Regions from separate parts of the Ruegeria sp. J8 genome, predicted to be linked through region 2. Evidence: riboswitches for the same ligand, from Rfam matches in the RefSeq annotation. Region 2 holds a riboswitch; each other region holds the start of a gene.

Region 1 (7,362 bases), on a different contig from region 2:
AGACAAGCATGAAGTCGCTTTGTTGTTCTTCGCTGGTCATGGCTACATTGAATCAACAGGCGGTTATCTGTGTACGTCTGAGTGTGAAAGTGGCGATGACGGATTGTCCTTGGGCGAAGTAATGACCTTGGCCAACCAATCGCCTTCGGAAAACAAAATCATAGTACTAGATAGTTGCCACAGCGGTGTTGCATCCTCAAACCCGCTGGCACCGGTTTCAGAAATAGGAGAAGGAATCACAGTTTTGGCTGCGTCCACGGCAGACCAGTACGCAAGTGAGGAGAATGGATCCGGTATATTCACGACGCTTTTCGTAGATGCTTTGAGCGGGTCTGCCGCTAACCTAGTAGGTGATGTGACGCCTGGAAGCATTTACGCCCACATTGATCAATCTTTAGGCGCATGGGCGCAACGCCCGGTGTTTAAAACCAACGTCAGGCAATTTGTGTCTTTAAGGAAGGTCCAGCCACCTATCGCACTGAATGAGTTGTTGAAACTTGTCGAGTTCTTCCCAGTGGCAGGTCACGAGTTTCAGCTTGATCCTAGTTACGAGCCACACCGAAGCGGCAATGAAGACGCCAGTATTCCGGAACCTGATCACGACAACACCGAGATATTCGGCATTCTGCAAAACTACAACCGTGTGAACCTTGTCGTGCCTGTGGGTACTCGCCACATGTGGAATGCTGCTATGGAAAGCAAGTCCTGTACACTAACCGCATTGGGCGAACACTACCGCCGATTAGTTGAAAATGGTATGATCTGATGATTAACCAAGGCGAAATCGAGAAACGCCTAGAAAGCATCATTGAACTGCTCGCAGACATTGAGCATCAAAGATGGGCGCACTGGCAAAGACATCTTCACAACGAATGTGAACATCGTGAAGACGGCTCCCTCGTGATCCCTGCAAACCTTGCAAAAAAGTGGGAGCGCCAGTTAAACACACCGTATGCCGATTTGTCGCCTAACGAAAAAGCAAGCGACATAGAGCAGGTGCGAAAATACCTTCCCTCGATCCTAGCAGCACTCAAAACCTAACTGCATTGCCCAACAAGTCGCGACAATCGCCCGAGGCCAATAGATGACGCAGGTGACCGAACTACTTCGCCCTTCTGACGGATCCAGTTTTTATATACATTTCACAGGTGGTTTCCGCGCAGGAAAACTGTCCGATGACCAGTGGCGAATTGAACCAATCGTAATCCAAGGAAAACCAAGCGCCGTAGGGCCGCTGCCGCTCGTTGAAGTGCAAAATCTCGCCAATACCAGCAAACTTCAACCCGTTGCTCTCCATAGCATGGACTGGATGGACGGTACCTATAACTCATCATGGGTACCAATTCTGCCCGAAAGGTCCAATCACTCTCCAAGCCCATCTGACTTGTGGAGCAACATTGCAAGCAACATGATGGGTAAGCGAACCAATTTGCTTTTTGAGGCAGAGCCGCAGCCGACAAAGGAACAAATTGTCAAATCGCTAGACGAACGAGCGCCAGTCGAAGCGCTATCTCGTTATATCAGCATGAGCTTGCGCAGTATGGACACCAGCGTGGAGCAGATAGCCGAGTATTACCACGAGCAACTTGTCAATCACATTTCATCTGGGCGAGTGAACGGCGAAAGGTCTGACAACACTTTGTCCCAAACGCTTTTTGCGCATATTCATTCTTTCTTTCTGCACCTCGGTTCAGCGCGAGATTATCTTGCCACGATAATTTCCCACCGAATTGGCTTTAACCATGAAAAGGCTGACTCGATGGCGAAACTTGTGAATGGACTAAGAAGCGATAGCCTACCCAATGATCCGCTTCTGAATTTGCTGATCACGGCAGGTGACATCGCGTCCAATCCTGAAAAACCTGGGAAATTCACGATCGCTGGGTGGATGAAAGAGGTTACCGAATTGAGAAACAGGTTGGTTCATCGACGACCCTATGGATCTCGGTTCAACGAACGCTTTGGATGGGTTAGCGCAGCATCCAAAGACGCAGGCTTGTACAGGTATTTCCGTCCTATCGACGTCGTTGGCAACGGGCACCAAGACGTGTTTGATGTACTGTCTAGACATTATTCGCGCTTTAACCAGCTGATGTTTGCCGCCGCCAAAGCATCCGGCGACGACACTTCGATGACGCACATCACTGACAAGGATATTTTGTCGTTAAAAGTTCGCGGCGGTGGTACTTCATAAGGCTCACTTCGCAACGACTTCAACTCCACACAACTCCAAACCACACAAGCGGAGGATAATTGACGGCTATACCGGAGGATATATACGAACTAATTATTTGATTTTAATGCTTAATTATTTCTTCCTCCGATTCCGGTACTCGCCTCCACTCTCTCTACAAAACAGACTATTCCACTGACGCGCGGCTTGCGTCATTCGGCCCCACGCCCCTGAGGGATGACCTCGTATCCGGGCTCTTCCGGTTCGTCGTCCTCCATCTCGGGCGGAAAACCGGAGGCTGTGATGTCTAGACCGGTTGCATCCTCCAGACGTCGGATGATGTTGGGAGACAATTCACGCTCGCCATAGCGGGCAATTCCGTCCTCGAAAATCTGGATCATGACCGGGTTGATCTCCAGCGGTACACCGGCGCGGTCAGCGACGTCCTGAAACAGCCCGATATCCTTTTTCACAAGGTCCATCGTAAAGGAAATGTCGCGTGATCCGTTCAGGATCACCTGGCTTTCGGTCTCATGCACAAAGGAAGTACCTGATGAAATCTTGATCGCCTCATAAGTCGTGTTCAGGTCCATCCCGGCGGCCTTGGCGGTCACGAGCGCTTCGGCGCAGGTAATCAGGTTTGCCGTCGCCAGGTAGTTAGTCAGCACCTTAAGCACCGAGGCCGAGCCCAACTCGCCCGTGTGCAGCACGCGGCGGCCCATCGTGGTCAGAAAGGGTAGGATACGTTCGAACGTCGCGCGGTCGCAGCCCGCGAAGATCGAGATATTGCCCGTCGCCGCCCTATGGCACCCGCCCGAGACGGGGCAGTCTACTGCCGCCCCTCCGCGTTCGATGACCTGCGCACCCAGCCGCTTGACCTCGGCCTCGTCGGTGGTGGACATCTCCATCCAGATCTTGCCGGGGCCGACCTCGGGCAGCATCTCCTGCATCACGGCGTCCGAGGCAGCAGGCGATGGCAGACAGGTGATCACCGCGTCGCAATCGCGCATCAGCTGGGCCGGGCTTTCGGCGGCCTTGGCCCCCTGCGCCACGAAGCCCGCGACCAGATCAGGGTTCAGATCGTGCACCGTCAGGTCGATCCCGTTGCGCAGCAAAGACCCGGACAGTTTGCCGCCCACATTGCCCAGTCCGATAAAGCCCACTCTCATGCGACACGTCTCCCTGTTTGCGCCGTTTCGGTCATGGCAGCACGGGGTTGCGGGCTTCGTCATGCCGCCCAGCGACGCTTACAGGTCGCTTTTCCACCGTTGCTTCACAGATGCTTGCGACTCGCTTGACAAGCCCCTGCCCGGTGCCGCATGTCCGATCCGTTGGTGTCCTCTGCACGAGGATGAAAAGGGAATGCGTCAACGGATCATCCGCCAAACGCAGCCGCCCCCGCGACCGTGACCGGAGAGGGTGCCCAAGCCACTGGCCAAACAGGCCGGGAAGGCGGGACATCCGACAGGGCAATTGCCCTGACATCCGCAAGCCGGGAGACCTGCCAGCACCCGCGATTGAAACCGGACGGGGTGTTCCGGTGTCGGGTCAAATGCGACCCGCTTGAAACCCCGTCCCCCACGATGAGGATTTGGGGGGATGAGAGACATGACCGAGACCGCTCCGGTCGAGCTGCTGGTTTGCACCACCTGCCGCCGCGGCCTACCTGTTGAAGATGACGCAGACCGCCCCGGCACGTTGTTGCACAAGGCGCTGGAACAGGCCGATCTGCCCGAAGGCGTAACGCTGAGAGCCGTCGAATGCCTGTCGAATTGCGATCAGGGCTGTTCCATCGTTCTGCGCGGCGGACCCGAGCGCTGGACCTTTGTTTATGAGAACCTGAACGAGGTCGATCATGTCGACGTGATCGTCGACGGCGCGACCAAGTATCTGGCCACCGAAGACGGCTTGGTCAAATGGCGCGAGCGCCCCGAACATTTCCGCAAAAACTGCGCCTCGCGCATTCCCCCGATTGGAGCCTGACATGTCCACCCTCGAAAAACTCCCCGTTACTGTGATCACCGGCTTTCTGGGCTCGGGTAAAACCACGCTGGTGCGGCACCTGATGCAGAACCCGCAGGGCAAGCGTCTGGCCGTTGTGGTTAATGAATTCGGCGATGTCGGCGTGGATGGCGATATCCTGAAGTCCTGCGCCATTCCCGATTGCCCGGCGGAAAACATCATGGAACTGGCCAATGGCTGCATTTGCTGCACCGTGGCCGATGATTTCATCCCCACGATCGAGGCGCTGATGGCGCTGGAGCCGCGCCCCGAGCATATCCTGATCGAAACCTCGGGCCTTGCGCTGCCGAAACCGCTTCTGAAAGCGTTCGACTGGCCCGATATCCGCTCGAAAATTACCGTGGATGGCGTGATCGCGCTGGCCGATGCCGAGGCGGTGGCCGCTGGTCGGTTCGCGCCGAATGTCGAGGCAGTGGATGCCCAGCGCATGGCCGACGATTCCATCGACCATGAAACCCCTCTGTCCGAAGTGTTCGAAGATCAGATCTCCTGCGCCGATATCATCCTTCTGACCAAGCCTGATCTGGCCGGCCCCGAAGGTGTCGCCAAAGCCAAAGAGATCATCGCCGCCGAGGCCCCGCGTCCTCTGCCCGTGGTCGAAGTGGCCGAAGGTGTGGTGGACGTGCGCGTCGTGTTGGGTCTTGAGGCCGCCGCCGAGGATGACATGGATGCGCGGCCTTCGCATCATGACGGTCATCACGATCACGAGCATGATGATTTCGAAAGCATCATCGTCGAATTGCCGGATCAAACCGACCCGCTGGATCTGGTTGCAAAGATCGAACGCCTGGCGACCGAGCTGAACATCCTGCGCGTCAAAGGCTATGCCGCTGTTCAGGGCAAGCCAATGCGCCTGCTGGTTCAAGCCGTCGGCGCGCGTGTGCGTCACCAGTATGACCGTCCGTGGGAGCCCGGCGAAGAGCGCCGCTCGCGTCTGGTGGTGATCGCCGAGCATGACGATATCAAAGAGGCTGAAATCCGCGACATCCTCGCGGGCGTCACCGAGGCTGCCGAGTAAACCATGCACGTCGTCTTCCGCGAAAGCCACGGGTTAGAGGAATCCGAAACCCCAACCGATCTGGGCCAGAGCCCGGCGGATTTGGTGGTGCTGTCGTTCTCGGACAGCGACCTTGGTGCTTTCGCGGCAGGCTGGCATCGCGGTGGCGGGCCTGACGGTCGGATGCCGACCCTGCGACTGGCCAATCTGACGGCGCTGAAACACCCTCTGTCCGTTGACACCTATGTGGAACAGACGTTGGAGGGCGCTAAAGGCATCCTGATCCGTCTGATCGGCGGAGTGCCCTATTGGTCCTACGGACTGCAGCAGGTTCTATCGCTTGCGCAGACTAAAGGGATTGCTGTGGCCGTGCTGCCCGCCGACGGGCGCGAGGATACGCGACTGGATGAGTATTCCACCCTGCCCGTCTCCACCCTGCGCCGCTTAGCGCACCTGTGTGACACCGGCGGCGAGGTTGCAGCACAAGCCGCTTTGGCACAGATGGCACTGGCAGCGGGGCTCTATGCGGGTCCGGTGATGGGGGCTAAATCCCTGCCCGACTGCGGCGCATGGTGCCCCGATCGCGGAGTGATTCCGGCGGAACAGGCGTTTTCCGGTGACTCAAAACGCGTCGTGGTCAGTTTCTACCGCGCTTACCTGACCTCGGCCGACACAGCCCCCGTGGCCGCCCTGATCCGTAGCCTGCGCGCGCGCGGCTTTCAGGCCGTGGGCCTGTTCGCCCCTTCCCTGAAAGTGCCATCCGCCGCCGACTGGCTGCGCGACACCATCGTATCGCTGGCCCCGTCCGCGATCATCAACGCCACGTCCTTCTCGGGCAAAAGCGCGTCGGGTACCTCGCCTTTGGACGCTGCAAATGTGCCCGTCTTCCAGGTCGCACTGGCCACTTCGCGCCGCAAGGCCTGGGCCGAGGCGGAACGCGGCCTCTCCCCCGCCGACCTCGCCATGCATGTGGTGCTGCCCGAGGTGGACGGGCGGATTTCAGCGGGCATCGCCTCGTTCAAGGAGCCGGGCAAACGCGACCCGCATCTGGAATATTCCCGCTTTGCCCACCGGGCCGAGGAGGAACGGATCGAGGCCATCCTTGACCGTGTGACCGGCTGGCTGAACTTGCAAGGCAAACCCAAATCCGATCAGGTGCCCGCGCTGGTTCTGTCCACCTATCCCGGCAAAGACTGGCAGATGGCCCATGCGGTGGGCCTCGACGCGCTGGCCTCGGCTGAGGCGATGCTGTCCGACCTGCAAGCCGGGGGCTATGATACCGCCCCTGCCAAACCAATCGCTGATACGCTGCTGAACGCCCGGATCGCATGGCCGCTGGCCGAGTATCAGGCCGCGCTTGCGGACCTGCCCGAACAGCTGCGCACCGACTTGCATACGGTTTGGGGCGCTCCCGAGGATGACCCCGCTTACACCGATGGTGCCTTTCACTTCACCGCCCTGCGTCGGGGCAAGGCTCTGGTCGCCTTGCAACCTGAACGCGGCACGCCCGAGTTACGCGATGACGACTATCATGACCTGTCGCGCACCCCGCGCCACAGCTATGTCGCCTTTTACCTTTGGCTGCGTAAAAGCTTGAATGCCGATGCGCTGATCCACATCGGAGCCCATGGCACGTTGGAATGGCTGCCCGGCAAATCCGTGGCGCTCTCAGCCGGTTGCTGGCCCGAGGCGCTGATCCGCGACCTGCCAGTGATCTACCCCTTCATCGTCAATGACCCCGGCGAGGCGGCGCAAGCCAAGCGCCGGATCGGCGCGGTCACGCTGGGCCACATCCCGCCCGCTTTGAAAGAAAGCGGTACACCGGATCGGATGGTACGGCTGGAGTCTCTGCTGGACGAATTCTCGAACGCCGATGGTCTGGACCCCAAGCGCCGCGACCGTTTGCAAGAGGATATCCGGAATGAGGCTCAGGCCATCGGGCTGGAAAGCGATCTGGGTCTGGATCAGGCCACCTGCACCGCCGAGGCGATCACCCGCATCGACCGCTTTGTCTGTGACATCAAGGAAAGCCAGTTCGGCGACGGGCTGCACATATTTGGCCGGGTGCCAGAAGTGACCGGCAATTTCGACCCCGCGCCTTCCGCCCAGTCTGAACGCAACGCCCTAATCGACGCACTAGCCGGAAAGCGGATCGAGGCCGGGCCATCCG
Region 2 (7,362 bases):
CAGAAGACAATTGCTTCTGGTATGAGCACAGCGGACCTGTCGAGACGACATTGGTACCATTGCGCGCGACGAATGGCGCTCCGATCTGCGCCGCGCGAGACGCCTGATAAAAAAGAGGGCGACGACGTCCACCTACGCTGCCCAAAATTTATGAGCGGGCTGTGACGCTATCTTCGGCCGAGTATAAATATGCGGTCGAGCCGATTCTTACATGTGGGTAGAGATCATTGATATGGGCCATGATCATTCTAACACATCCAGAACTTGCGCGACCACCGATGCTTCTAGGCTGAGGCGTGCCGTGAATTCTGAGATATGTATCTCGATTTCCAACGTATAGATAAAGGGCTCGAGAGCCGAGAGCATTACTTGGCCCGGGTTCCATACCATCCCGAAATTCCGCGTATTCGGGGTTGCGCTCGATCATTGAAGCCGTTGGCGTCCAATGTGGCCACTCGACCTTGCGCCGGATAGCATAGGTTCCGGGCTCGTAAAGGTTCCCTCGCGCGATCGCAACGCCATAGCGCATTGCGGTCCCGCCTTCCTCGATATGGTAAAGATAGCGCGCGACCGCATCGACATGGATGTCACCAGGAACCAAACCATCATTTGCTACGACACGTCGTGGTAAAAAACGGTCATGAACGCCCCATGGATTTGAGGTCGCTGGATCGTAATCAAATGGCGTGACCTGGCTGTCCCAATAGGTCTTTTGCGACGAGGTTGGCCATGTTTTGGCGATCAATGGACTGGCCGCAGACGCGGAAAACAGCGCAGTGGTTGATTGAATGAAATAGCGCCTTGTCAGCATAGATCTCAGCCTGGTTCACAAGTTCAATGTATTTGCATCGCATTTTCACGATCAAATTCGAGTCTTAAAGCCTCTAGCAGCTAGAGCTTCAAGAGGTTTCAGGTAACGCTTAGTTTATCCAGTCGATCAGGTGCGCGGTGGCGTGAACTCTGATTTGATCGAGTTTGCTTTGGACTGGGTCAAAAAAGCAATGGAAAGAACCGAAATGCCCATTGTAGTTGCTTCATGTTTTCGGTTTCCGACGATGCAAGCCAAAGGAACAAGACGGGAATTCGGCGCGGCTTTGCAACAGCTTATCTGTCCTTGGATACAGAGCGGCAAAAACCCGCGCGCACGCTGTACTTGCCGCTTAGACCCGCTGAATCCGCGTAGTTGTCTTCTCAGCCAGGAATGTCAATCAGGAGTCATCGCCGTCAGGCTGCACGGTCACTTTGGCCTCCACGGGCACACCCTCAACCATCAGAGGGCTGTGGCTGTTGCCATTGAGAGAAACTTTTACTTCAACATCGCCATCGGGGAGCGACGGAAGGTGTAACCAATTGGCATAAAGGCGGCCCAGCTTTTCGCCGTTGATATAAACATGCGCGTGACCTTCGCCTGGAACGTCAGCCGTGGAGGCATTTTCCGGAGCAAAGCGAAAGTTCTGCGGTGTCACACGCAGATTCCAGCCCGCCATAGGATCCTTAATCATCTGGATCGCCACACTGGGGGCGTCGCTGTCGGCAGGCAGATTAGTGGCAGCGGAGTGGTCGTGCGCTGCCATCTCCATGTTGCCGCCGTGTTGGGCCGGGTCAGTATGGTCATGGCTCTCAAAGGTGCTACCGCTGCTGGCGGCAATCACAAAGCCAGCACCGCCGCCAAAGACAAGTCCGATGGCAAAGAGAGCAAGAGAACGGGACATCTTGTCATCCTCAATAAAAAAAACCCGCCGGTGTAACCAGCGGGGTAGCAATGGAGGAGCGCGATCAGACTGCAGCGCCTGCGCGCTTGCCTTCTGTCTGCCAGAAGTGGCCGGTGAAACTGCCTAAGAGTGCCCAGGCGGCCATGCCGATGCCGAAGGCCCGGGCAGCAAAAAGCGCCCCGATCTCGGTCGGAACCGGCCCAGAGAAACTCTCAGGCTCAGGGGCCCCGATAATATGCGGTACCATTAGCAGCACGGCCGCAATCAGGTAGCTTACCAGGTTACCTCCAAAGGCAATCAGCCACATGGCTACGCCGGCTGCGGCAACGGTGACCGTCCACCAGATCTGACGCACTCCCACATCTGCTGCCGCTACGCCGGGAACTTCTGGAGCCAGTGACAAGCCAGGAGCAAAGTGGAAGGCGACAAAGCCCGCAAGACCCCAAAGCAGGCCGGTGCGGCCGTTGATCTCATGCCCCTGACGTTCGGCTACTGACATCAGCGCCGCCAGGACTAGCGCATAGCCGGTGTAGGTAAGCATGGTGAAGATAATGCTGAGACCATCGCGCATCGGCTCGGCGAACATGCCGGGCAGGTCGGGATGCGCAGTTACGGGATCAGCGCCAAAATGCACCAGGTCGCCGCCCTCATAGAGCTCGGCGTGAAGTAGCACTGGCTGCACGAAATACAACTGCAGAAGGGCGGCAATCAGCCCCGCTGCTGCACCAGCGAACAAGCCGCTGGTCAGAATACGACTGAACATTGTTTTAGTGGCAGGGGAAGCCAGTTGCGTGGCGCACATCATGAGCCGCGTCATGCAGGCCAGAAGCCTGAACATGGCCAGTCACGGTAATGATCCCTAGACCCAGAACCACGGCGAATACTGCAGGCAGAAAGGATGCGCCAGCGGCGGATGCCTTGATCGTTTTTGTCGTCATTTTAATCCTCCTCGCCGTCACACCCGACGGCATATGTTGTGTCCATCCTACGGCCGGTCTCCTGACTCGCAGGTCACAGCAGACTTCCCCCTTCCCAGCGCCATTACGCCAGTGGTATTGGAAGGCCGCTCGCCGCTCACAGTCGCGGGGGCGGTCAAGGCTTCAGTGCGGTAGTTTGGTGCACCGTCCTCATTCCCGTTTCAGTCCCAGTGCGTAGGCACCTTTGGACACCGTAGAAGCCTTTATTGTTCCATAGTGCTTTGTTCCGTCAAGTACGAAAGCGACATCATAGTATTCTGCAGCGGTCAATCTTAGGTAATGGCAGGCTTGGTTTAGATTTTAGCCGTTCAGTGCAGAAGGCTAAGTCGAAAAACACAAACTGTAAGCTGAAAACTCGACACCGGAGCTTTGGTCGGCAAGTTGCATGTTGGCTATCTTTTTTGTGCCGGTATACGTGCAATCGCCTTGAAACGTAGCTTACCTAGCTTCCTGGCGTCAGCGAAGTCGCCGTCAGTACTGTCCTCATACATCCGCATGAAGATCATTATGTCCGGAAGATCGACAACCGTAACCTCACCGAAAAGATAGGCGGTCTTGCCGCTTTGTCGCACCGCCAACGTCTGTGGTCGGTGACAACCGGACATGCAATCCACTTGCTGCAACTCGGCTTGCACCCCCGATGCCTCCAGCGTTGCGGCTAATTGATCATAAAGGGTGGAATCCGCGTCGCGGCAGGTTCTGCAAAGCGTGAGGTTAGGTAGGCACATGCGTCAGGCTGATCCTTGATCGAGAACTTCCATCTGAGATTTCATATTTGCTGGTCGGTTGTTAGCTCAGTTTCAATACGTGTTTTGACTCTAAGTCTGGAAAAGAGTCCATACTCAGGCAGGAAGGACACATGAGCCCTAGCCCTCGAAAACTTTGCAAATACACCGAGTGCGAGACGGGGATTTGGCAGGGCGAAGAAGCAACCATCAGACGAAAAAATTTTTAAGTTTCTACGTGAGACTGAGCTGAAGCAGGTGGTAGGCGATGAAGTGGAAACAGCTCACGCGAAACATCTTTGTTCTTCAATAATCTGAAACAGCATTGCCTCCGGGATCGGCTCGCCATGACACGCCTATTTTCAGGTCCGCGCGCACCGCGCCTCCCAAGGCGAATTCCGAGACGCGACAGGTTCTTGTTGCGCGTAACTAGGTTCGTTCTATCGTCAATTACAGTCTAGATCCGGGACATATAGCGGGGTTCGTGCTTGATGGTTACCTTTCGGTTACCACGACCGATCATGGGACTGAATGCGTAGCGACAACCGACGACATTCAAAAGGAAGTACGCTGATGCGAAACGCCTCGGCATTAACAACTTTTCTGTCTGCGTCACTACAACCGAGGATCGCCCATGCCGCCATCGGTTCTCGCCGCAACCCGGTGTGATGGGTGTTGTGATAACGGCATATCTCCGGGTGCAGCCAGTCTTCGAACTCCTCCAATGTCATCGACGCAGTGCCGGAGCCGTCGCATTTCCCCTTATCCTTGGGGGATAATTGCGTTCTTCCCTAAAGTAGATGAACGGCCTCCATGGTCGTCCTAATCAGGCGTTCGATATCTTCGCCGTAACGCGCTCGACCCGGTGGCCTTTACTTGACGGAGATACTCCAATCTGAGCGGGTCAAATGGAAGGTTTCGCTGCGGAAACGCGCCCATTGTCTACGTGTATGGCTTGCGGAATCCCAACAGTAGGCCAATACGACACCTCCGAGATATCTGGCGCGCGGATCGAATTCGTTCACACGCAATGGTGCAAACACAAGCAGATGGACGAGTCGGACTGAGCATCGAAACTCAACTATGCGCCCAGAACAATGCAGGTCGTGACATCAATTGCGAGAGGCAACCAATGTCTACCCAATGGTTTAGCCGCTAGAAACCTGTACCCAACGATCAGGGTGAATCGGGTCCTGTATTCGTAGGAAAAGATACCTTGTTTCCTTCCACGTTTTGATCCTGTTGGTAACATTGTCCAGAACCAAATCGCCTTCACTCGAGCGATAGACTAGAACAGCATGGCCATTGCGATTGGTGTCCAAGACGGTCGCGATTAGTAGCTTCGTAGGATCCACACCGTTCTGCACAAGTTCAAACTTCTTTTGCAAAGCGAAGTCTTCGCAATCTCCTGACCCTTGCGTCGGCAGTGTCCAGTATTCCTTTGTCCCGTATTGGCTTTGATCCGAAACGGCACGGATTCTCCGATTGACGCGCGTGTTGATCGTTTTAACGATCTGATTTTCTTGTGCCACGGACAGACCAGAACTACGAGCGCTCGCGCACGCCCAAGAGTAATCTTTGCATAGTGTTTTGGCACCGGATGGCGCTTCAATCTTTCTGTCAAGACCGATCGAGGGAAGCTCAGAGGCTTGTAATGTAGCGGCAGACACAAAAAAGCTGCATATAAAACAGATCATTGGGAGATAACCCAGCAGGTTTTTCGATAACATTCTCTGAACTAACGTGGGATTTGTCATATCTGCCTTCTCCATGCTCGTTCCTCGAAGGTATCCAAACTTCCGGGGCCAATGTATTTTATTCCAAGCCTTCATGTGCCTTGAGGCATTGCAACTGCTTCTTAGCCTCTAGGGGTAAAGCGGCAAAAATTTGCAGATTCTTTGGTATTTCTTCCTTAGTTGACAGCATCAGAGCATCCACGCCATCACCAGTCCGGCATAGCTAACAGCGCGAACTAGAGGGTAAGCTGATCGCAATTCTCTCATTCAACAAAAATACAACACAGATCGGCCGTCATCGCTTAAGGTTACGAAATACTGGGACAATGAAGCCGCTCCTCCCCAAACTGAGACAGGCAGTTTCGGTTTTTCCGGGCGCTGCAATTAGTGACCGCTAATGACATCTTTGACGACAGGCTCGTTGAGCAACGCCGTTAGCAGGGGGCATGCTGCTCCTTCAGTACAGGTCTGCACAAGTTCTACCAATGCTTGCTCCAGCCGTTGGAGAGCGGCGATCTTTGACCTGACCTTGTCGAGATGTTTTGTTGCGACGTCTTCGGCGTCACGACAGGCTTGCTCCGGCGCTTTGGACAATTCGCGAAGTGCGCATGCATCCTGAATAGTGAAGCCAAGATCGCGGCAGCGTTTGATGAATCTGAGCTCGGATATTTCCCGTTCCGTGTAAGCGCGGCGCCCCGAGGCGGTTCGACCGGTTTTCTCGACTATGCCTTCCCGTTCGTAGTAGCGGATCGTCTCGACCGACAGGCCGGTCAATCTCGCCACTTCGCCAATCGCAATCATGTGATGACCTTTCCCTTGAACCTGTAGCCACTACAGGATGCATATTGTCGGTCATGATGTCGAATTTCGCAAACCGCACGAAGCAAAAATCGAGGAAGCCGAACCGGCTTCCGCTCAAGATCGTCAAAGTCGGAGAAAGCAGACTATGAGCAAGTTTGTAGGGGCGAGTTTTCTTGGATCGTTTACCGCATTTGGCGTTGCGACCTGCTGCATCTTGCCGATGGCCTTGATTTTACTTGGCTTGGGAGGGGGCTGGCTGGCCGTATTTGGCAAGATTGCCGCCGCGAGTTATTACGTGCTCGGCGGTTCGACGGCCCTGCTGTTTCTCTCTGGCATCGTCGCGTACCGCCATGGTTCACTCGACCGCCTCAAATGGTGGCTGACAGGCAGTTTTGCGTTAACGACCATCGCTTGGGTTATCGTACTCAACGAAATCCGAATAAATGATTTCCTGATAACCTTAATGTGACGCCATGAGTGAAGAACGCCCGAACCTTGTCAGCACGATCATCTGCCCGGAATGTGGACATTCAAGACCTGAAACGATGCCAACAGATGCGTGCCAGTGGTTCTACGAATGCACATCTTGCGGAAAAGTCCTGAAGCCACTTCCCGGCGATTGCTGCGTCTACTGTTCCTACGGATCGGCCCCATGCCCGCCAATTCAGGCGGGCGACAAATGCTGCGGTTGATACGGCGACCGGGATGTCGGTTTTGTCCGCAAAGCCGGTCATCAGGCTTGGCGGACGCAGGTATTTTTTCACCGTAGGCTGGAACTTGCCCGGTAGGACAAGGCAGGCGTGAAGTCACGGATCAACTGGTTTGCCGTGAAGAATGTCACGTAAACCGGGCAGAACAAGCGAGCGCCGTGTTTTTCAGGATCTTGCCAGCGCCGTCGGGACTTCATACGGCCGGGTAGCTGGCAAACACCTCTGTGGTTCCATCCTTGCGGATCAGGAAGACGTCAAAGGCTTCGCGTTCGCTTTCCGGCCCCATGCCTGGCGAGCCGAACGGCATTCCGGGAACCGACAGTCCGACAGCATCCGGGTGTTCGCCCAGCAGGCGCCGGATGTCAGCGGGCGGGACGTGTCCTTCGATCATGTAGCCCTCCGCGCGGCCCGTGTGGCATGACATCATGCCCTCTGGAATACCGTTGGCGGTTTTGTAAGCGTTCAAGGCCTCCCAGGCACTGTTTTCCACGCTTAATTCAAAGCCTTCCGCCCGCATGATTTTGATCCACGAGCCGCAGCATCCGCAATTCGGATCCTTCAGGACATGGATGAAACGGTCGGTTTTCGCGAAGGCGGGAAGCGCCGCGCTTCCCGCAAGGGCCGCGGCTCCTTGCATCACGCGGCGGCGGCTCAGGTTATTCGTCGTCATGTTCCCTCCGGGGAAAACTTGTCTTGAACCG
Region 3 (7,362 bases), on a different contig from region 2:
ACCGTCCTCGGGCACTGGCAAGACCACGGTCATGCTGGGCTTATTACGTGCGCTGGCCGAGGATGGGCTGACCGTTCAGCCTTTTAAAAGCGGACCAGATTATATCGACCCGGCCTTTCACCGGGCGGCTGCGGGGCGTGCCTCGTTCAATTTGGACAGCTGGGCCATGGGTGAGCCTTTGTTGGACGCCATTTCTGCACAGGCCGAAGGCGCGGATATCGTGGTCGCCGAGGGCTCAATGGGGCTGTACGACGGCGTCGCCAAGCCCGGTGAACTGGGTCATGGGTCCAGTGCGGAAACCGCGTTACGGATGGGTTGGCCGGTGGTGCTGGTGCTGGATGTGGGCGGTCAGGCGCAATCGGCGGCGGCGACGGCTTTGGGGTTCAAGATGTATAACCCCGATCTGCCCTTTGCGGGCGTGATTCTAAACCGCTGCGCCAGCCCCCGGCACGAGCGGTTGACGCGGTTGGGAATGGAACGCGCGGGCCTGCCGGTTCTGGGCGTGCTGCCCCGTCGTGGAGACCTGACCCTGCCCGAGCGGCATCTGGGCCTGATCCAGGCGGTTGAACATCCCGATCTGGAAAGCGCAATTGTGGGCTATGCCGCTTTTCTGCGCGAACATGTCGATCTTGAGGCGATCAAGCGGGCGGCGTCCTCAGGCCCGAATGGGCCATCGTCCGCCGCGCTGCCGCGCCCTCCTGCACAACGGATCGCGCTGGCCCGCGATGCGGCGTTTTCGTTCACCTATCCGCATTTGCTGGAAGGCTGGCGCGCGGCTGGAGCCGAGGTGTTGCCGTTCTCGCCCTTGGCCAATGAAGCCCCTGCGGCGGATGCCGATCTGGTTTGGTTGCCGGGCGGATATCCTGAGCTGCACGCAGGCATTCTGGCCGCCGCATCCGTCTTTCAGGAAGGGTTGCGGAACCACGCGCAAACCAAGCCCGTGCATGGAGAATGCGGGGGTTATATGGCGCTGGGACAGGCTCTGATCGACAAAGAGGGTGTCTCGCATCAGATGGCCGGGTTGTTGGGGCTGGTGACGTCCTATGAAAAGCGCAAGTTCAATCTGGGCTATCGTCGCGCCGAACTGCTGGCCCCGATGCCCGGCTTTGCCGTAGGCACGGGCCTGCGGGGGCATGAGTTCCACTATTCCTCAATCATCGAGCAACCTGACGCGCCTTTGGCCCGTGTGTTTGACGCAGAAGGGGCCGAAGGGCCGCAGACCGGATCGGTGCGTGGCAACGTGACCGGCACGTTCTTTCACCTGATCGCGGAGGCCTCAGTATGAGTGGGTTTGTCTCGTTCATCGGCTCAGGTCCGGGCGATCCGGAATTGCTGACGCTCAAGGCCGTAGATCGGATGCAAAAGGCGGATGCGGTGCTGTTTGATGACCTCAGCAGCGGGCCGATCTTAACCCATGCGCGCGAGGATGCCGATCTGGTGGGCGTGGGCAAACGGGCGGGTCGCCCCTCGCCCAAGCAGGACCATGTCAGCCGGTTGTTGGTGGATTACGCCCTGACCGGGCAGCGGGTCGTGCGGTTGAAATCCGGCGATGGCGGCATGTTTGGACGTCTGGAAGAAGAACTGGTTGCCCTGCGCGCGGCTGGGATCGAATACGAGATCATCCCCGGCATCCCCTCAGCTGTAGCGGCGGCGGCGGCGGCGGGCATCCCGCTGACCCGCCGGTTGACCGCGCGGCGGGTGCAGTTTGTCACCGGCCATGATGTCAGCGGCAAACTGCCCGAGGACCTGAACCTGCCCGCGCTGGCCGACCCGGATGCGACCACCGTCGTCTTCATGGGCAAGCGCACCTTTCCTCTGCTGGTCGAAACGCTGCACGCACATGGCCTGCCGCTGGAAACGCCAGCACTGATGGCCGAATCCGTCTCGACCCCCGAGCAGAAGCTGCATCGCAGTACTGTAGGCGCGCTGTCCAATAAACTGGCGGACGAGATAGGCACCGCCCCGGCGCTGATCCTTTACGGCCCGCTGGCAGAGTTTGACGATGTTTGACCTGACCTTGATCGGCATCGGCACCGGGAACCCTGACCACGTGACCTTTCAGGGCGCGCAGGCGATCCGCTCGGCGGACCTGATCCTGATCCCCCGCAAGGGCGAGAATAAGGCCGATCTGGCCGGGCTGCGCGAAAAGATCATTGCGCAGGTGACCGACACGCCGCCGCAGATCGCCTATTTCGACATCCCCAAGCGCCGGTCCGACGACGGATATCTGCGCGGGGTGGATGAATGGCACGACGCGATTGCATTGCGCTGGAGCGAGGCAATCGCCGCCCATCCTGGAGCACGACATGTAGCTCTACTGATCTGGGGCGATCCGTCGCTTTATGACAGTTCCCTGCGGATTGCAGAGCGGCTGGACCCTCAACCGACGACGCGGGTGATTCCTGGCATTACAGCGCTGCAGGCGTTGACGGCTGCCCACGTGATTCCGATCAACGATCTGGGTGCCCCCTACATCGTGACCACGGGGCGGCGGATTCGCGACGAAGGGTGGCCGGACGGTGCGTCAAACGTGGCGGTAATGCTGGATGGTGAGTGCTCGTTCCAACATCTTCAGATGGCAGATTATGACATCTGGTGGGGGGCGTACGTGGGCATGAAAGAGGAAATTCTGATCAAGGGGCCCTTGGCTGAGGTTGCGCAGCAGATTCTGGACACCCGTGCCGCTGCGCGCGCCGATCACCGGTGGATCATGGATATCTATCTTCTCAAAAAGTGCGTGAACTGACCAAATTGGTCGCGAATGGCGATTGCGCCACGCGGGTTTTAAAGGCTAGATGAACCCGTCTGGTCCCGTCGTTCACAGCGACGAGCTAAGAGGGAATGTGGTGCGATCCGAGTTGCTCCAATCCACAGCCGCCCCCGCGACTGTAAGCGGTGAGCCTTGCTCAACCAGCCACTCCTGAATTTTCAGGGGGAAGGCGAGCACAGGCCCTGACCCGCAAGCCAGGAGACCTGCCAGGCGTGATTTGAAACACCGGCCGTCGGGTGCGACGGCACAGGAGAATTGAAAATGACAACACAAACACAAACCGCCTCGCGCGCTGGTATCCTGCCCGTCATGTTCGCTGTGATTCTGGGTCTTGGCATCATTTCGGTGACTGGCCACGTTCAGGCCGCTGCCCTGCATGACGCAGCCCATGACGTGCGTCACGCAACCGGCTTCCCCTGCCACTAAACCCATGTTTAGCCGTATCCTGACCAGCGCGTTGTTCGCTGGTGCTGCAGCGGGGCTGATTGCCGCCTTGCTGCAGTTGGTCTTTGTGCAACCTGTGTTGCTGCACGCGGAACTGTATGAATCAGGCGAATTGGTCCATTTCGGCGGTGACGTCGTAAGTGCTCACCCCGAGCTGCCGGGAATGTTCTCGGACCTGTTCCGCGATGCGCTGAGCGTCATTTTCACGATGCTTATCTATACCGGTTACGCGCTGATGATGATTGCGCTGATGTCCGTGGCTGAGGGCAACGGCCACAAGATTGACGGGCGCACCGGCGTTTTGTGGGGGCTTGCGGGGTTCGTTGCCGTGCACCTCGCACCCGGATTCTCGCTCGCGCCAGAAGTGCCCGGCGTGGCAGCAGCCGATGTAGCTGCGCGTCAAATCTGGTGGTTTGCGACCGTCGCAGCAGCAGGTGTTGCCATGTGGCTGATTGCCTTTGGCGGCACCCTGATCAGCTATGTGATCGCAGCCGCCCTGCTGTTGGCCCCACATCTGATCGGCGCGCCCGAGCCGGACGTGTTCACCGGCCCCGTTCCGACCGAGATCGGCGCGCTGTTTGCCGCACGCGCTTTTGGCATCGGACTGGTAGCCTGGGTTCTGGTCGGGGCATTCGCCGGGTACTTCTGGCGATATGAAAGCCAGCGTGCCGAAGCTGCGGCCTGACAAGCACGCTTATGAACACGCCGAGACCAGCTCGGCGTGTTTGCTACTACCATCAAGGAATATAAAATGGCACGCTCACTTGCCCTGTTTGCAATCGGCATAGTTTTTGGCAGTGGTGCAGGATTTGTGGTTGCGGCTGCAAATGGCGTTACTTTCGACGGCCATGACCATGGCGATCCTGCACATCACAGTTCATCTCACGCCGAGGCAGCCGCACACGATCATTCGACTGCCATCAACCTGCCTGCTGGCGCTGATGCTCCGGGGCTTGAGATCGCTCTTACGCCCGATCCTATGGCGGGCTGGAACCTGCATGTCATGCCGCAGAACTTTCGGTTCTCACCACAAAATGCCTCAAAGACCGATGTCGACGGCGAGGGGCATGCACATGTCTACGTAAATGGAGAGAAACTGGCCCGGCTGTACGGTAACTGGATGCATATCGACCATCTGCCGCAGGGCGAGGTCGAAGTCTCGGTCTCTCTGAACGCAAACAGCCACAGCCCGCTGATGGTCGACAACATCCCCGTCAGCGCGGCGGTCACACTACAGGTCGACTAAAGCGCCGGGATACGCGCCCGCAAACACATCCGGAGCCGCCCGCAAGGCCGGGCGTCTTCGATCCAGCCTTTGGGGCTTTCCAGATAGGTCCGGCAGGTCGCCACGATATCATCGGCGTCCGAAGCGACATCGACCCCTGAAAACACATATGTCGCCCCGCCATCGGCCTGCAGCGCGATGGCCACGGGTTCTGCACATCCACTGAAACAGGCGTGCTGATCGACCGAAACCCGCCCCTCAATCCCCGCGCGGGTCAGGGCGGATTCGACAGCTTTGACCTCGGCTCCGCAATCGCGGGCACCGGCACAGGACGAACATATCAACAGGCGCATCTGATCCAATTCGGAACTCATCGGGTGGCATTTGCCTGTTTCTGAGGGTTTCCAACCGCAGGCGCAATCGAGAAAACGCACAAGATTGTGAGTGCGCCCTGTCCCGCTTTCTGGCATCACTGTCGCAACCCCGAAACAGGAGGCCCCGATGAAAGCCCTTTGGACTGCGATTGCCCTGATAGCGACCCCTGCTTTGGCAGACGAGCCCCTTTCGGGCTGGGCCAGCTACGCAACCGACAAAAGTTACGACGCGTTGGTTGCCGACACCAAGGATGCCATCAAAGCTAATGGTCTGATCGTGGTCACGCAGGCAGGCCCGACCAACGCCGCCGCATCGCGCGGGATCACTATCCCCGGCAATCGGGTCATTGGTGCCTTCAACAACGACTATGCGGTGCGCGTGCTGGAAACATCAGTGAACGCGATGATCGAGGCACCGATCCGCTTTTATGTCACCGAGAACGAGGACGGCACCGCCACCCTATCCTACAAGACTCCCAGCTTTGTCTTCGCGCCCTATGTCTATGAGGGCGGAGACCCCCTGCGCGAGATCGCTGAGGAGCTGGATGGCAAGTTTCAGGCTGTGGCTGAAACAGCAGTCAAATAGTCACACTGGCGTGATCCGCCTTGCGTCTGGGGCCGTCCTCCGCAATCTGCTGTGAAACAGTTTTTCGGAGCATGACTTATGCAAGACCTCTCGCCCCGCGCAGCGGACCTTCTGGCCCAACGTTTGTACGAGGCCGGATGTCGCCACGCCTTTGGAATGCCCGGTGGTGAGGTTCTGACTCTTGTCGATGCGCTGGAACAGGCCGGGATCACCTTTCACCTGACCAAGCATGAAAACGCCGCCGGTTTCATGGCCGAGGCCGTGCATCACCGCGATGGCGCGCCTGCCATTCTGGTTGCCACCCTTGGCCCCGGTGCGATGAACGGGATCAACGTGGTCGCCAATGCCTTGCAAGACCGTGTGCCGATGATCGTGCTGACCGGATGCGTCGATGCCGATGAAGCGCTGACCTATACCCATCAGGTAATGGATCACGCACAGGTCTATCGCTCAATCACCAAGGGGACGTTTACACTGACCGCCAAAGGCGCAGACATTATTGCCGATAAGGCGGTTACGTTGGCCAATCAGCCGCGCCCCGGTCCAGTGCATATCGACGTGCCGATCTCGGTCGCGGATACCCGCGTGTCGGGCGTGAAACCGCGCCGCCGCGCCAAGATTGCCACCGTATCCCCCGCGGGCGACTGCGTCGAGAAAGCCCGCCGTTGGGTGTCACAGGCCGAACGGCCCATCGCAATTGTCGGGCTGGATGTTCTCTATGACGACTCGCGCAACGTGGTGCAGGCATTTCTGGAGCATTTCGACATCCCAATTGTGACGACCTACAAGGCCAAGGGCGTAGTCCCCGAGGATCACCCTCTGTGTCTGGGCGGCGCGGGCCTGTCGCCGTTGGCTGACAAACATCTGGTTCCGCTGGTCGAACAGGCCGATTTGGTGCTGTGTCTGGGCTATGACCCGATCGAAATGCGCCCCGGCTGGCGTGAGATCTGGGACCCTGAGGAAAAGCGTGTGATCGACGTCTCGGCCGTGCCCAATGACCACTACATGCATCAGGCGGGGCTGAATCTGGTCGCGCACACGGGCGAGACGTTGGAGGCCATTGCCAAAGGCACCCCGTCGCGCAAGACATGGCCGGGCGGCGAGCCCGCACAAGTCAAAGCCGCTTTGGCGCAGGCGTTTCCAGCGGATGACGACTGGGGGCCCGCGGCGGTGATCGCCGAAACCCGTGCTGCCCTGCCCGCCAACACGCTGGCGACCGCCGACAGCGGCGCGCATCGTATTTTGCTGAGCCAGATGTGGGACTGCTCCGAGGAACGCGGTCTGATCCAATCCTCGGCCCTGTGTACCATGGGCTGTGCCGTGCCGATGGCGATTGGCCTGAAACTGGCCGAACCCGACCGCCCTGTGATCAGCTTCTCGGGTGATGCCGGGTTCCTGATGGTTGCCGGAGAGCTTTCGACAGCAGCCGAGATGGGGGGAAACCCAATCTTTCTGGTCTTTGTCGATGCAAGCCTTGCGCTGATCGAGCTGAAACAGCGCCAGCGCCAGATGGGCAATACGGGCGTGGATTTCGACCGCCACGACTTTGCCGCCATGGGCCGCGCGTTCGGCGGAAACGGCCACACGGTGCGCAACCGCGAGGAGCTGCGCGCGGCGCTGGACGCGGCGGTCAAGGCCGACAGCTTTACCGTCATCGCCGCCGAGATCGACCGTGGAGGCTATGATGGCCGGATCTGAGGGGCCGCTGACGGGCGTCAAGGTTCTGGACCTGTCCCGCATTCTGGCAGGACCGACCTGCACGCAATTGCTGGGCGATCTGGGCGCCAACGTGATCAAGATCGAAAACCCGGCAACCGGCGGCGATGATACGCGGCAGTGGGGTCCACCTTATGTGACGGACGCAGATGGGAATGCATCGGACCTAAGCGCTTATTTCATGTCGGCCAACCGCAACAAGAAATCTGTTGCCATCGACATCGCCACCCCCGAGGGTCAGGCGGAA
Region 4 (7,362 bases), on a different contig from region 2:
GGGCGTCGCCCGTCCACAGGTGTTCCGTCAATTGGACGCTTCGGTCAAGCTGCCCGCCTCGGTGGTGGAAGAGGCGTTTCTCAAGGCCAACCCCGCGCTAGAGCGCGACATGATCACCGTCACCTGCAAACAGGGCTATATCGAAGAGGTCCGCCTGTGCCTGTCCCGCGATCTGTCGCCTGTGCCCTGTGGACTGGACGTGATCCGCGACTGCGCGGCCAAGGATGCGTTGTTCGATCCGATTCGCTAAAGCTTACGGTTCTGGCAATCCCGCGCATAGTCCAGCGCTTTGGCCGTGCCTTTAAGGTCAATCGCCATAACCACTTCGCCTACAGGGTTGTAGACGGTCATCGTCTTGTTTCTGGCGATAGCGTCCACAAAGCTGCGGTCGGTGAAAAAGACGGTGGCGCCGGGCACATCGCGCTGGTTGAACCCGATGGCAGTGGCATCAAAGCTCTGGCCGTCCAGTTCAAAACGGATCGGATAGCTTTCGCCCTGTTTGATATCACCCCAAGCCTTGTTGTAGACGGCAAAATACCCGCGATTGTCCAACGCATCATAGCCGATACGCACGACCGAGAGGTCCTGATACACCGTCTGGATCAAGCACCCGTTGCCGAGCGCGGGGTCCATCATGATGTTCCAGCCGTCGACAAAGCCTTTGTCGATTAGCTGCTGCGAAAACGCAGTAGTGGCTGTAAAGGCGGCAAGTGCGACAGCAAAAAGGCGTTTCATTACAGTTCCCAAAATCAAATGGACAAGGTCAAAGCCATAGTACACGCCGCGTGCGGCAGGCAAAGGCCATTCTTGACTGATGTCGCCGCGAAAGAACACCTATGTGCATGGCGGAACCCGGCTTTGCCTCGCCGCGGAGGCGCTTGAAACTTGGCTGTGGCACAATAGTTTTTGCACCTTAAAACAAGGAGCGAACAATGCCGCAACATCCAAGAACATTCTCTCACATCGGATTGTCTGTCCCAAACGTTGACGAGGCTGTACAGTTCTACTTCGAAGTCCTTGGTTTCTACGTGATCATGCCGCCGACCGATGTAGTAGAGGACGATACGGATATCGGTGTCATGTGTACCGATGTGTTTGGCCCGGAATGGAAAAAACTACGTATTGCACATCTCGCGACTGCTGATCGCATTGGGTTCGAGCTTTTCGAGTTTGACGGGAATTATGTACCGGAAAACAATATCGACTTTCGCCAGAATGGTACGTTCCATTTTTGCGTCCAAGACCCGGATGTCGAAGGTTTGGTGGAAAAAATCGTTGCAGCGGGAGGCAAGCAGCGGATGCCAATTCGATACTATTATCCCGGTGAGAAGCCCTACCGTATGGTCTATGTCGAAGACCCCTTTGGCATTGTCTTCGAGATTTATAGCCATTCCTACGAATTGACCTACTCTTCGGGGGCTTACACCTGACATATGAGACCGAAGCTTGTGTGTGGCCGGAAGGGGCCAAAGCGTTCCGGATGCTGCCGTTTTGCTTAGTTCAGAGCTCTTTTCGTGCCCTCAGTGCTGCCGTAATCGTCCCGTCATCCAGATAGTCCAGCTCGCCCCCAATCGGCACGCCTTGGGCCAGTGAGGTCAGGCGGACCTGCCCCTCCAACTGATCGGCTATGTAGTGGGCTGTGGTCTGGCCGTCTACGGTGACGTTCAGGGCGAGGATGACTTCGGTGATTCCTTCGGCCGTGACCCGGTCCTTGAGGTGCGGGATGCGCAGTTCGTCCGGGCCGACGCCGTCCAGTGCCGAGAGTGTCCCGCCCAGCACGTGATAGCGGCCTTTGAACACGCCTGCGCGTTCCATCGCCCAGAGGTCGGCTACGTCTTCGACTACGCACAGCTCTCCGGTGGCGCGGGCCTCGGCGTCGCAGATGTCACAGATGTCCATGGTGCCCACGTTGCCGCAGTTCAAGCATTCGCGGGCGGTGATGGCGACCTGCTGCATGGCGTCCGACAGGGGTGTCAGCAGCAGCGCACGTTTGCGGATCAGGTGCAGCACCGCGCGACGGGCCGAGCGGGGCCCAAGCCCCGGCAGTTTGGCCATCAGGTCGATCAGATTGTCGATGTCGCTGTTCGAACTCAACGCGTGTGCTCCTGCAAAAGGGCCGAGTTTGCGGGCCCGGCCTTTGGGTCGTCAGGAGTGTGTATCAGAACGGCAGCTTGATGTCTGCGGGCAGACCCATGCTTTCGGTCAGCTTGGCCATCTCTGCCTGCGCGCGTTCGGCGGCTTTGGTCTGTGCGTCCTTGATGGCGGCGAGGATCAGGTCTTCTACGACTTCCTTATCGTCGCCGTTGAAGATCGAGGGGTCGATGTCCAGACCTTTGAGTTCGCCCTTGGCGGTGGCAGTGGCTTTGACCAGACCTGCACCGGATTCGCCGACAACCATCAGATTGTTGAGTTCTTCCTGCATGTCGGTCATCTTGGTCTGCAGATCCTGCGCGGATTTCATCATCTTGGCCATATCGCCCAGACCGCCGAGTCCTTTGAGCATTACGTTTTCTCCTGCTAATCGGTTTGTCGCCTAGATACGGATAGCGCCCGTGCGGCACAAGGGGGCAGTGCCCTCCCGCCCGTCGTCGCGGTCTTTTGCAAGACCTCTCCTCCCGTTGGGCCCGGCAGAGCGCGGGCAACGCCCGCGCTCTGCCGGGCCCAAGGTCGCTCAGGGGTATCGGCGTCAGCCGATGGCCCGTGGCGGGCGCCGGAGGGTTAGTCCTCCTCGAACGGGTCCCATTCGTCTTCGACCTCGGGCAGGGCTTCGGTTTCGACCTTGGCGGCGCGTTCTTCGGGGGTTTCGATGCGTTTGATCTTGGCTTTGGGGAATTGAGCCAGCACCGCCTGCACCAGCGGGTGCTGTTCCGCCTCGGCTTTCAACGCCAGATCGGCGGCGTCGCGGATTTCGGCGATGGTTGCTGCCTTACCGTTGGCGACAATCGTCACCGCCCACCGATTGCCGGTCCAGCGTTGCAGTGCGGTACCCATGCGAGCGGCCAGGTCGGCTGGGGCCGAGTCCGTCGGTGTGAATTCAATCCGTCCGGGTTGGTACGAAACCAGCCGGACACCGTTTTCGACCTCGACCAGCAGTTTCACATCCCGGTTGGTGCGGATCAGTTCGACCACATGTTCGAAGGTCGGGTAGCGGGCCAGAGCCGTCTGCACATCCTGCGCCAGTGCCGCCGTCGGTGCACCTGCTCCGCCGCGTACGTGTGGCGCATAGGCAGAGGCCACGGGGGCCTGCACGGCGTGCGGTGGGGCGCTCATTCTGCCGCCGGGTCCGTCATTGGGTGACGGAGGCGGGGTGTCTTGCAAACGTTTGATCAACTCTTCCGGGCTGGGCAGGTCGGCAACATGGGTCAGGCGGATCACGGCCATCTCGGCGGCCATCATGGCGTTGGGGGCGGCTGAGACCTCTTCCAGAGCCTTCAATAACATCTGCCACATACGGGTCAGGACGCGCATCGGCAGGGCCTCTGCCATTTGCTGACCGCGCGCGCGTTCGTCGGGGGACACGGTCGGGTCTTCGGCGGCATCCGGCGTGATTTTCACGACCGAGACCCAATGGGTGATCTCGGCCAGATCGCGTAGCACGGCCAGCGGGTCGGCGCCTTCGGCATATTGCGCGCCAAGCTCAGTCAGCGCCCCGGCGGCGTCGCCGCGCAGGATCATGTCCATCAGGTCCAGCACTCGGCCACGGTCGGCTAAACCCAGCATCGCACGCACCTGATCGGCGCTGGTTTCCCCGGCACCGTGTGAAATCGCCTGATCCAGCAGAGAGGTCGCATCCCGCGCCGAGCCTTCAGCCGCGCGGGTGATCAACGCCATCGCGTCCTCGGCGATTTGCGCACCTTCGGCCTCAGCAATGCGGCGCAGCAAGCCGATCATGTCTTCGGGTTCGATCCGGCGCAGGTCGAACCGCTGGCAACGCGACAGAACCGTCACGGGTACTTTGCGAATCTCGGTGGTAGCAAAGATGAATTTCACATGCTCGGGTGGTTCCTCAAGCGTCTTGAGCAGCGCGTTGAAGGCGCTGGTCGACAGCATGTGGACCTCGTCGATGATGTAGATCTTGTAGCGGGCCGAGGCCGCGCGGTAGCGGACGCTGTCGATGATCTCGCGAATATCATTGACGCCGGTGCGGCTGGCGGCGTCCATCTCCATCACGTCCACATGGCGGCCCTCCATAATGGCCACACAATGTTCGCACTGGCCGCAGGGTTCGGTGGTCGGCTTGCCCTCGCCGTCGGGGCCGATGCAGTTCATACCCTTGGCGATGATACGGGCCGTGGTGGTTTTGCCGGTGCCGCGAATGCCGGTCATGATAAAGGCTTGCGCAATTCGATCCGCCTCGAACGCGTTTTTCAGCGTGCGTACCATGGCGTCCTGACCGACTAGATCGGCGAAGGTTTCCGGGCGGTATTTGCGGGCAAGAACCTGATAGGCGGGGCTGGGCGTGTCGGTCATATCTGCTCTGTCGGATTCGGAGTCCGATGCAGCGTAGTGACCCCTGCCGCCCACGTCCACAGCAGCAGCGCAGGAAATTCGATTTGCAAGCAAGGACGCAGGCGATACATCATCGGTGCAGATTGATCGGAACGTGCCATGAATAATTTCGCCATCTATTCCCTGCGACTGGGGCCGGGTCGTCTGGGGATATCTCCGCTGCCCGGCGCGGGAGGTGCCTATGCGGCCGATCTGAAGACGGTGCAGGACTGGCGACCGGATCTGGTGATTTCAATGACCACAAGCTCTGAGATGAAAAACCTGGGAGCGGCGGCGTTCGGTGGCGATCTGGAGCGGCACGGGGTCGAATGGGCTCACCTGCCGGTCCAGGATTTTGGTGCGCCGGATGCGCGGATACAGGCCATTTGGTCCAATGTCAGCCAGCGGGCCCGTGCGCTGCTGTCCGGCGGCGGAGGCGTTTTGGTCCATTGTCGGGGCGGCTGCGGGCGATCGGGTATGGTTGCTTTGCGGTTGATGACGGATAGCGGACTGCCCGCAGATACCGCTTTGCAGATGCTACGGACAGTACGTCCCTGCGCCGTCGAGACCGAGGCGCAGATGGTCTGGGCCACTTCGGCGGCCCGGACGGGCAGCTGAATTCAGGCTGAAAGCTGGTGTTCGGTCGGCGCGGCTGGCTGGGGCGCCGTGGTAACCACTTCCATCATCGCGCAGGGCGGTGTCGGCAAAAGGCTGGCTGCGTGGGCGGTGAAATCTGCTCCGAACAACATATCCGCATAGCGATCCAGCCGCTCGGCCGGAGTGTCGGCGGCCACACCGCAGAACACCCGGATCTGATCGGGTTGGGCGCGAAACCGGGCCGAGCACCCTTCGGCGCAATGGGTCAAGTCGCTGCTGCCTTCGATCTCGAACGCATCGGTTGTTGCCGGACGGGCCGTGGCCATTGCATCCGTCAGGGCGCGTGCCATTCGGGCCAGTGCCGGGCAGGGGGCGCCGGTTTTTTGGCATACCGTCGCGGTGAATTCGTGGGTCTTGGTCTTCCAGATCATGATGCGCCCTCCGCGCGCTGGACGAGGGGCATGGATCAGGTGTGACAGCGTGCTGACGACCTGTCCCGGACACCCCGCCCGAGTTTCGGTTTTCGTTCGATGGCAGGTCTCCTGACTTGCGGGTCGTGGCTTTGCCGACCTTCCCAGCCTTTCGGCCAGTGGTATCTCGGCATTGCTCACCGCTTACAGTTGCGGGGGCAGTCTCGGCCTTGATCCGTTCCGGCAATGCCGGGCAGGATCGCACCGTGTTCCCTTTTCATCCCGCCCCGTGACCGGGGACGAGAACCATCACGCCATCGCTAGCGGTTGAGCGGGCTTCGAGTCAAGCGCCATTGAATCCCGGCGCGACGTTGGGTCAATTTCCCCACGGCTTGACTCTGATGACGGAACAGGGCCGACTGCGCGGGTGAACTAAACAGTTTAGAACATGAGGCGCGGGCGATGTTGGACAATACGCATTCTGTTTTGACCGAAGATGTCCAGTTTCCGTCCGGTCCGGCGATGCTGTCGGGGCGGCTCTATCTGCCTGCTCTGCCTCCCAAGACAGTTGTGATGATCCATGCAGCGACCGGCGTGCCCCGCGACTATTATCAGCATTTTGCCCATTGGCTGGCGGCCGAGCAGGGTATGGCTTGTCTGACCTATGACTATCGGGATTTCGGCCATTCGCTGACCGGCCGATTGCAGGACTCGCAGGTAACTATGGCGGACTGGGCGCTGGTCGACATGCCCGCCGCCCGCGCGGAAATGCGCAGACGCTTCCCGGACGCGGAACAATGGAGCATCGGCCATTCCGTTGGTGGAATGCTGGGCCCGGTTCAGCCGGATATCGCGCAGATTGACCGCATGATCTGTGTTTGCTCCGGGCTTGTCACTCTGTCTGATCACCCGTGGCCGTACAAGGCGCTGGCGGGGTTGTTCTGGTATGGCCATGCGCCGCTGGTTGTCAAAGCGGCGGGGTATTTGCCGGGCAGGGCTTTGGGTTTTGGGGCTGACCTGCCCGCGCGGGTCTACTGGCAGTGGCGTAAATGGTGCACGGCACCGACGAACTACCTGCCCGATTTGGGCAAGACCCTGCCCGAGGCGCACTGGGCCGGGCAGGGAGTGCCGGTCGATCTGATCGCATTCGACGACGATCAGGTGGTGCCGCCCAAAGCGGTGTGGCGCCTGGCCGAGCTTTATGGCCCGAATGCGCGGCGTAGGTTGTTGTCACTGTCAGATTTTGGGGTGAAAGAGATCGGGCATATCGGCGTGTTCGCCCGTCGCAACGCAGCGGTCTGGCCGCAGCTTATTGCCCAGGATCATGTGGTAGATAAGTGAGAGGTTGGACATCGACCCAAGCGGGGCTCGTTGTGGCTGCTTCCTTCCGGACCTGACCAGGTTGGCGAGGCGCTCGCCCGCGCCAACCTCTCAGCACGCGATATAGGCAAGTGCGCGGCAAATGACAACCCGTCAGAGCGTCAAATGGATCATCAGAAAACCGGCCTCGTCCTCTCCGGCGATGTTTGGTGCAAATTCTGAGATGTCGTCCAGATGGTTCCGGGCCTTGTGGCCAGTACGCAGAACCGCCACCGCCCCGGCCACGGGGGACAGACGGAACGGACGCTCGAACACGGTGCCGGAATGAGGCCCGGCAGTCACGTAGTTTTTGACCAGATCTTGTAGAGGCAGAATCGGCAGCGGAACGCGCGTCGCCCGCCCGGCAAAGGGGAAGTGCCCACCGCCATTTGCGCGGTAATTATTCAACGCCACCACAAAAGTCTGCTCTGCATCCAAGGGTTGGCCTTCGAAACGAATCTCGCGGACGCGGCGGGCCGATGGGTGCAAAAGTGCCCCATCTGCGCCA

Evidence for each region. Region 2 has a riboswitch for cobalamin ahead of ACR0L1_RS20685 (CbtB domain-containing protein). Riboswitches for the same ligand answer to the same signal wherever they lie in the genome.
Region 1: linked by a shared signal. The riboswitch ahead of ACR0L1_RS06065 (DUF1636 family protein) and the one ahead of ACR0L1_RS20685 (CbtB domain-containing protein) in region 2 are both predicted to bind cobalamin.
Region 3: linked by a shared signal. The riboswitch ahead of ACR0L1_RS06135 (CbtB domain-containing protein) and the one ahead of ACR0L1_RS20685 (CbtB domain-containing protein) in region 2 are both predicted to bind cobalamin.
Region 4: linked by a shared signal. The riboswitch ahead of ACR0L1_RS17600 (hypothetical protein) and the one ahead of ACR0L1_RS20685 (CbtB domain-containing protein) in region 2 are both predicted to bind cobalamin.

Annotation. Positions count from the first base shown of each region.
Region 1 is NZ_JBQFMR010000002.1:497,255-504,616, forward strand. It holds gene ACR0L1_RS06045 (caspase family protein) at 1-766, shown strand, start outside; gene ACR0L1_RS06050 (hypothetical protein) at 766-1,041, shown strand; gene ACR0L1_RS06055 (hypothetical protein) at 1,085-2,194, shown strand; gene ACR0L1_RS06060 (NAD(P)-dependent oxidoreductase) at 2,386-3,342, opposite strand; cobalamin riboswitch at 3,489-3,696, shown strand; gene ACR0L1_RS06065 (DUF1636 family protein) at 3,782-4,156, shown strand; gene cobW (cobalamin biosynthesis protein CobW) at 4,158-5,213, shown strand; gene cobN (cobaltochelatase subunit CobN) at 5,217-7,362, shown strand, end outside.
Region 2 is NZ_JBQFMR010000012.1:92,745-100,106, forward strand. It holds gene ACR0L1_RS20665 (hypothetical protein) at 1-107, shown strand, start outside; gene ACR0L1_RS20670 (L,D-transpeptidase) at 149-811, opposite strand; gene ACR0L1_RS20675 (hypothetical protein) at 1,209-1,712, opposite strand; gene ACR0L1_RS20680 (CbtA family protein) at 1,777-2,475, opposite strand; gene ACR0L1_RS20685 (CbtB domain-containing protein) at 2,480-2,650, opposite strand; cobalamin riboswitch at 2,685-2,900, opposite strand; gene ACR0L1_RS20690 (DUF1636 family protein) at 3,082-3,417, opposite strand; gene ACR0L1_RS20695 (transglutaminase-like cysteine peptidase) at 4,563-5,186, opposite strand; gene ACR0L1_RS20700 (MerR family transcriptional regulator) at 5,535-5,951, opposite strand; gene ACR0L1_RS20705 (hypothetical protein) at 6,097-6,420, shown strand; gene ACR0L1_RS20710 (GDCCVxC domain-containing (seleno)protein) at 6,425-6,643, shown strand; gene ACR0L1_RS20715 (DUF411 domain-containing protein) at 6,855-7,331, opposite strand.
Region 3 is NZ_JBQFMR010000002.1:512,107-519,468, forward strand. It holds gene ACR0L1_RS06120 (cobyrinic acid a,c-diamide synthase CobB) at 1-1,285, shown strand, start outside; gene cobA (uroporphyrinogen-III C-methyltransferase) at 1,282-2,010, shown strand; gene cobF (precorrin-6A synthase (deacetylating)) at 2,003-2,746, shown strand; cobalamin riboswitch at 2,790-2,995, shown strand; gene ACR0L1_RS06135 (CbtB domain-containing protein) at 3,032-3,196, shown strand; gene ACR0L1_RS06140 (CbtA family protein) at 3,201-3,899, shown strand; gene ACR0L1_RS06145 (hypothetical protein) at 3,966-4,460, shown strand; gene ACR0L1_RS06150 (DUF1636 family protein) at 4,457-4,813, opposite strand; gene ACR0L1_RS06155 (DUF302 domain-containing protein) at 4,941-5,399, shown strand; gene ACR0L1_RS06160 (thiamine pyrophosphate-binding protein) at 5,478-7,097, shown strand; gene ACR0L1_RS06165 (CaiB/BaiF CoA transferase family protein) at 7,084-7,362, shown strand, end outside.
Region 4 is NZ_JBQFMR010000009.1:49,822-57,183, reverse strand. It holds gene ACR0L1_RS17635 (ribonuclease T2 family protein) at 1-250, shown strand, start outside; gene ACR0L1_RS17630 (hypothetical protein) at 247-735, opposite strand; gene ACR0L1_RS17625 (lactoylglutathione lyase family protein) at 933-1,430, shown strand; gene recR (recombination mediator RecR) at 1,501-2,094, opposite strand; gene ACR0L1_RS17615 (YbaB/EbfC family nucleoid-associated protein) at 2,159-2,503, opposite strand; gene ACR0L1_RS17610 (DNA polymerase III subunit gamma/tau) at 2,719-4,470, opposite strand; gene ACR0L1_RS17605 (protein-tyrosine phosphatase family protein) at 4,609-5,106, shown strand; gene ACR0L1_RS17600 (hypothetical protein) at 5,109-5,516, opposite strand; cobalamin riboswitch at 5,601-5,821, opposite strand; gene ACR0L1_RS17595 (alpha/beta hydrolase family protein) at 5,958-6,836, shown strand; RNA gene ffs (signal recognition particle sRNA small type) at 6,831-6,929, opposite strand; gene ACR0L1_RS17585 (bifunctional 2',3'-cyclic-nucleotide 2'-phosphodiesterase/3'-nucleotidase) at 6,969-7,362, opposite strand, start outside.